3 regions of the Massilia orientalis genome follow, and region 2 is predicted to be linked to each of the others. Evidence: predicted binding sites of a transcription regulator. Region 2 holds the regulator's gene; each other region holds the start of a gene.
What was found. The regulator sigma-54, encoded in region 2, starts transcription at its own class of promoters, with help from an activator protein. The targets are predictions, from matches to a motif close to TGGCANGNAANCTGCTTT.

Region 1 (2,260 bases), on a different contig from region 2:
AGGCGGGCGTCGTGTTGGGGCTGCTGCTGTCGCTGGGGACGATGATCTGGCGCGAGAGCCGGCCTCACATCGCGGTGCTGGGCCGGATTCCGCACACTGAACACTTCCGCAACATCGACCGGTACTCGGCCGAGACGGACCCGAACGTGCTGCTGCTGCGCGTGGACGCGGGGCTGTTCTTCGGGAATATCGAAGCGGTCAGCGAGCGCATCGAGGAAGAACTGGCCGCACACCGCGCGGCGCGCCATCTCGTGCTCGTGCTGTCGGCCGTGAACGCCATCGACAGTTCGGCGCTGTTCGGGTTGCTCGAATTGAATCGCGCCCTGGCCCGGCGCGACGTCCGGCTGCACCTGGCCGAGGTCAAGGGGCCGGTGCTGGACCGCCTGCGCGCGTCGACTTTGTTGAGTGAGCTCAGCGGACGTCTCTTTTTAAGTACAGCAAATGCCTGGAATGCCCTCGCACGGCACGACACGTGATTGCAAGCAAATCCCAGCTGTGGCAGGATGGAACCACGGTTTTAGAGAAAAGGTGGATATCATGCCGCGCCCAAGTACTATCGTTATTCTGTTGTCAACCGTCGCCTTGCTCGCCCTTGGCTTCGCCGCCGCTGTCCCGGCCGGCATCGCCCTGGCGCTGACGTTCGAACTGGCCGCCTACAAGCGCGCCGCCGACCGCGAACGCGCCCTGCGTCCGGTCCGTATCGCCCGCCCGCTGCGCCGCCGCCGCTGATCGTTTCCAGCCCCGGTTCGCCTGCTTGACCGGCATTCTTCGCCGGTCGGGCTCGCGGACACCCTCTGTTTCCCCCCTCCCTGGTCGCCACGCGCGGCCGTCTGCCGGCTTCACCTTTGATATTGCCGAAATCATATTGATCACCTGATCTGGGCGTGCGCCTGCACCGTTCCGGTGCCGTAGGTGCCGTGCCGGTGCGCCGCGTCCACCGGTGTCCCTGTCCCGCGAGTGGCACGCATCGTGCTAACTCATCGCGTATGCCCTTTGACGACCCAACTTGCACCACCTGGCACGCATCCCTGCGCCTCGGCTTCGCCCGTGACGGCGGCTGCACGCGGCTCGTCCGGCGCGAGCACCGCGGGCCGCTGCGCGTGCAAAAGGCGCTATACCCGGAAGGTCCTGGCGCCTGCCACGTGATCGTCGTGCATCCGCCCGGCGGCATCGTCGGCGGCGACCGGCTCGACATCGCGCTCGACGTGCCGGCGGGCTGCCACGTGCTGGCCACGTCGCCCGGCGCCGCGAAGTGGTATCGCGCCAACGGCCGCACATCGCGCCAGGACGTGCACCTGGCCGCCGGTCCCGGCGCCGCGATCGAATGGCTGCCGCAGGAAACCATCGTGTACGACCACGCCGACGTGATGCTCGCGCACGACGTCGACCTGGCCCCGGGCGCCGTCTACATCGGCAGCGAGGTGCTGTGCTTCGGCCGGCGTGCATCCGGCGAACGTTTTACGCGCGGCCGCGTGGGGCAGCGCACGCGCATCCGCGTCGGCGGGCGGCCCGTGTGGTGGGAGCAGGGCGGCGCCACGCCCGCGCTGCTCGCGAGTCCGCTGGGCATGGATGGACACAGCGTGTGCGCGACGCTCGTCGCCGTCGGCAAGCCCGTGCCCGCGGCCCTGCAGGACGCGGTGCGCGCCGTCGATCCGGGTCTCGCCGTCAGCCAGGTGAAGCAGGTGTTCGTGGCGCGCTTCCTCGGCGACGACGGCGAACGGGCCCGTGCCGCGCTGACGGGGGCCTGGACGGTGCTGCGGCCGTACCTGCTGGACCGGCCGGCCACGCCGCCGCGCATCTGGAATACGTAAAGGATCGCCATGGACTTGACCCCACGCGAAAAAGACAAGCTGCTGATCTTCACGGCGGCGCTGCTGGCCGAACGCCGCCGCGCGCGCGGCCTGAAGCTGAACTACCCGGAAGCCGTCGCGCTGATCACGGCCGCGATCATGGAAGGCGCCCGCGACGGCCGCAGCGTGGCCGAGCTGATGAGCGAGGGCACCCTGATCCTGACGCGCGCCGACGTGATGGACGGCGTGCCGGAGATGATTCCGGACATCCAGGTCGAAGCCACGTTCCCGGACGGCAGCAAGCTCGTCACCGTCCACAACCCGATCCCGTGAGCGCCCCATGATCCCCGGCGAATACTTCCTCGAGGATGGCGACATCCCACTCAACGCGGGCCGCCGCACGGTGACGCTCGTCGTCGCGAACGCGGGCGACCGTCCCGTGCAGGTCGGCTCTCATTACCATTTTTTCG
Region 2 (2,260 bases):
GAGCGCGCGGACCATGTCCAGCGACAGCGAGTTCAGCGCCTTTGGGCGGTCCAGGGTGATGATGCCGGTGCGGTTGGCAACCCGCGTCAGAACGTGTGCAGTCATGTCTCGTTGTTATCGAATAATCAGACCAGCATTGTAGCGCCCATAAAAAGCGAAAAGGGCGCCGATGCGCCCTTTACTCCTTGGTGCTACCGCACGCGTGGCATTACGCCGTGGCGGGCTCCTCCTCGCCACCTTCGGACATGCGCTTGATACACGCGTTGTCATGATCCTTGAGCATTTGCTTGTACTTGACGACCTGGCGGTCCAGGCGGTCCATCAGCATGTCGATCGCGGCGTATAGATCGTGCGCGGCACTGGCGACATGGACGATCTTGCCCGCGAGACGCAGGTTGATCTCGGCTTTCTGGCGTTTTTCTTTCTCGGTGAGATTGTCGATGCAGAGGATGACATGGGAGTCGATCACTTGATCGAAATGACGGGTGATGCGTTCGAGCTTGTTCTGTACGTATTCTCGGATGGCTGGAGTTACATCGAGATGATGTCCGCTGATTGTGAGATTCATACACACTCCTTTGAAGATGCACTGCCTGCCGTGCGCGCATCTAGCGCAATGGGACAGTGTTTGTTACAAGGATTTGCGGAGACTGACGGGCGGGATTTTCAGCGCCTCACGGTATTTTGCGACCGTGCGTCGCGCGATGACCATTCCCTGTTCCCCTAGCATCTCCGCGATCTTGCTATCGGATAATGGATTCTTGGGGTCTTCTGCTCCTGTGAGTTGTACGATGAGGGCCCGTATTGCCGTCGACGATGCTTCGCCTCCCGCTTCGGTGGCAACGTGACTCCCGAAGAAATACTTCAACTCGAACATGCCGTGCGGGGTCAGCATATATTTCTGAGTTGTGACTCGAGAAATTGTGCTCTCGTGTAGACCTAGTGTATCAGCTATCTCACGTAAAACAAGGGGCCGCATCGCGACTGCGCCATGGGAAAAAAAGTTGCGCTGGCGATCGACAATTGCTTGGGCTACACGCAGGATCGTGTCGAAGCGCTGGCGCATGTTCTTGATGAGCCACTTGGCTTCCTGCAACTGCGCGTTCATCTGTGTTTCCGATTTGCCCTGCTTCATCAGCGACGCGTACAGGCTGTTCACGCGCAGGCGCGGCATCACTTCCGGATTCAGCAGCACGCTCCAGCCATCCTTGGCGCGGCGCACGATCACGTCGGGCACGACGAAGTCCGACACGTCCGACGCGAACGCCGCGCCCGGATGCGGATTGCACTGGCGGATGACGGCCTGGGCTTCGCGCAGGTCTTCGTCGTCGCAATCGAGCGCCTTCTTCAGCTTGTTGAATTCGCGCTGCGCGAACCACGTCAGGTATTTTTCGACGATGACGAGCGCCATGCGCCGCGTCACCATCGGCACGCCGGGCATGCGGCGGATCTGCAGCGCCAGGCACTCGGCCGCGCTGCGCGCGCCCACGCCGGGCGGGTCCATGCTCTGCACCATGGCGAGCGCCGTGCGCAATTCGTCGAACTCGATCTCGAGTTCTTCCGGCAGGCGCGCGTAGATGTCTTCCAGCGGTTCTTCCAGGTAGCCGTTGTCGTCGAGCGCATCGACGACGAGTTCCACGAGCGCGCAGTCGCGCGCCGCGCAGCACGTCAGGCGCACCTGTTCCATCAAATGCTCGCGCAGGGTGACGGGGCTCGCTTCCAGCTGCGGGCGGCCGTCCTCGTCCTCGCCGCCGCTCCCGCTGCTGCGGCCGTATTCGCCCCAGTCCTCGCCGCCTTCGCCGCCGCTTTCTCCGCCCTCGCCGCCGGCGTCATTCGCTTCGCCATTGGCGTTCTCGGCGGGCGCGCTGCCGCCTTCCTCGCCGTTGCCCTGCGCGGCCGGCGCCTCGCTTGCCTGCGATGACGCCGGGGCGCTGTTGATAGCGCCGTCGGCCAGCAACCGCACGGAGCGGTCGAGCGGATCGTCGAGCCGTTCGAGCAGCGGGTTCTCGCTCAGGACCTGCTCGATTTCCTGGTGCAGCTCGAGCGTGGACAACTGCAGCAGGCGGATCGATTGCTGCAGTTGCGGCGTCAGTGCAAGGTGCTGTGAGGTCTTGAGTTGCAGCGTCTGTTTCATGACTACATTCGGAAGTGTTCGCCCAGGTAGACGCGGCGTACCGATTCGTTGGCGATGATGTCGTCGGGACGGCCCGACGCCAGCACCGCGCCCTGGTTGATGATGTAGGCGCGGTCGCAGATGCCC
Region 3 (2,260 bases), on a different contig from region 2:
GCTGCCGGTGCCCGGCGTCGTCGTGCAGGGCGAATGGCACGTGATGCACAAGGCGGCGCGCGCGATTCCGACGGTGGCCGCGTCGTTCCACGAATTCATGGTGGAGCACGGGCAGCAGGTCATTTCGGACGAGCTGGAAAACATCGCGTGGCGAACCTGAATCCTGTTGCCGCCACGCGCGGCGCAGGCAATCAGCGCGCCGATTTGCGGCGAGCCGCGGCCAGGCCGGCGAGGCCCAGTCCGAGCAGCGTCAGGCTGGCCGGCTCGGGCACCTGGGCGACGTCGAAGTCGACGTTGTCGATGGCGATATAGCCATCCGAAGGCGCGCCGGAGAAGGTGACGGACGTGACGTTCTTCAGATTCGCGAACTGGTAGCCCTGGTAAGCATTGCCGAGCGAGATCGTGTCCGTGCCGTTGAGCGTGAGGTCGAACGCGTTCATCGACGTGTACCAGCTCAGCCCCGCGTCGAATCCGTTGAGAGTGAAGGTGCCGCCGCCGGTCCTGGTGATGGTCACCGTGGCGTCGAGGCCGTAGATCAGGTTGTTGGTGCCGTTGTCGGCCTTGCCGCCGCCGGCCGTCCAGACGTAGGCGTAGCCGCCCGAGGAGGTGAACGTCAGCCCGCCGGCGGACACCGGCAGTGTCGACGTACCCGCCTGGTCGTCGAAGGTGATGACGCTTGCCTGCGCCTGGCTTGCGCCGAACGCCACGAACAGCAGTGCACCGATGAGTTTCAGAGTTGTGGTTTTCATGTCGGTCCTTGAGGTTTATAGATATTGACGGACATAAAGCAATATTGATGCCACTTGATAATAATCAATGACTTATGGCAATCAATGTTGTTGTGTGTAAGTTTTTCCGACAGTGCTTGCGGCGTTGCGCGGTCAGAATATATACTCCGTATATGGAACGTATATGAAAGTTAGGCATATGGGCATTGTGAATATCGAAGACGAGCTGCATGACCAGATCCGCAAGGCGAGCACGGTGTCGTGCCGCTCGATCAACGCGCAGGCCGCCTTCTGGGTCCGGATCGGCATGCTGTGCGAGCTGAATCCGACGCAGAGCTTCAACGAGATCATGGCGCGCGAGCTGAGGGCGGCGGGCGTCGTGCCGCAGGCGCTCAAGGTGGCGTCATGACGAAGCGGCCGGAGGAAGTCGCACTGATGGCGGCGGCCGGCAAGCTGCTGGCGGACGTCTTCGCGCAGCTCGACCGGCTCGATCTCGTCGGCATGTCGACGATGAAGGTGAACGACCTGGTCGACGACTTCATCGTGAACACGCTGGGCGCGCGCCCGGCCAGCAAGGGCCAGTACGGCTATGCGTTCGCGCTGAACGCGTCACGCAACGACGTCGTGTGCCACGGCGTGCCGTCGCCGGCGGACGTCCTGCAGAGCGGCGACATCGTGAACTTCGACATCACGCTGGAGAAGAATGGCTACATCGCCGACTCCAGCAAGACCTACCTGGTCGGCGCCGTGGCGGCGCCGGCGCAAAAGCTCGTGCAGGTGACGTACGAGGCGATGTGGAAGGGCATCCGCGCCGTGCGTCCCGGCGCGCGGCTGGGCGACGTGGGTCATGCCATCGAACGGCATGCGCGCCGCCACGGCTATGCGGTGGTGCGCGAGTACTGCGGCCACGGCATCGGGCGCGAGATGCACGAGCCGCCGCAGGTGCTGCACTGGGGCCGCCCGCAGACGGGCCTGGTGCTGCGCGAAGGCATGGTGTTCACGATCGAGCCGATGCTCAACGCGGGCCGCTCCGCCGTGCACACCGAGGACGACGGCTGGACGGTGCGCACGTGCGACGGCGCGCTGTCCGCGCAGTTCGAGCATACCGTGGCCGTGACCCGCAGCGGCGTGCGCGTGCTGACCTTGCGGGCCGGCGAAAGATGCCCGGCTAACACGTTTCCGTGGGTCAATAGATACGTTACAACTTGATTTGTGGAATCTGACGTTTCCTGATGTTACTATCCGGGACTACGTTTGGAGGAAGCATGGTTGTGCGCCGGATATTAGTGGGCCTGCTGCTCGTCTGCCGGGCGGCCGTGGCCCGGTCCGGCGACGTGCATGAAGACTTTACCCGCGACTTGACCGTTATCCGGGAAGAAGCGTACGTGATGCCGCGCGCGGCATTGCAGCGGCTGGATGCGCTGCGGCAGGCGCACACCGGCCGCGAACTGGGCCAGGTTCTCGTCGTGACCAGCCGCGCTTACTGGTGGATGAAGGACAAGAACCGGGCCGTCGATGCGGCCCTTGGGGCC

Region 1: the regulator sigma-54 is predicted to act here: its motif matches at 959-976, upstream of QPK29_RS03350 (urease accessory protein UreD).
Region 3: the regulator sigma-54 is predicted to act here: its motif matches at 785-802, upstream of QPK29_RS01465 (PEP-CTERM sorting domain-containing protein).

Annotation. Positions count from the first base shown of each region.
Region 1 covers NZ_JASNRB020000002.1:283,979-286,238, reverse strand. The annotation lists gene QPK29_RS03360 (SulP family inorganic anion transporter) at 1-476, shown strand, start outside; gene QPK29_RS03355 (hypothetical protein) at 568-729, shown strand; gene QPK29_RS03350 (urease accessory protein UreD) at 987-1,811, shown strand; gene QPK29_RS03345 (urease subunit gamma) at 1,821-2,123, shown strand; gene QPK29_RS03340 (urease subunit beta) at 2,131-2,260, shown strand, end outside.
Region 2 covers NZ_JASNRB020000004.1:134,069-136,328, forward strand. The annotation lists gene QPK29_RS06940 (enoyl-CoA hydratase/isomerase family protein) at 1-105, opposite strand, end outside; gene hpf (ribosome hibernation-promoting factor, HPF/YfiA family) at 209-568, opposite strand; gene QPK29_RS06950 (RNA polymerase factor sigma-54) at 632-2,134, opposite strand; gene lptB (LPS export ABC transporter ATP-binding protein) at 2,137-2,260, opposite strand, start outside.
Region 3 covers NZ_JASNRB020000001.1:349,872-352,131, reverse strand. The annotation lists gene QPK29_RS01470 (LysR family transcriptional regulator) at 1-160, shown strand, start outside; gene QPK29_RS01465 (PEP-CTERM sorting domain-containing protein) at 192-749, opposite strand; gene QPK29_RS01460 (ParD-like family protein) at 928-1,137, shown strand; gene map (type I methionyl aminopeptidase) at 1,134-1,937, shown strand; gene QPK29_RS01450 (diguanylate cyclase) at 2,000-2,260, shown strand, end outside.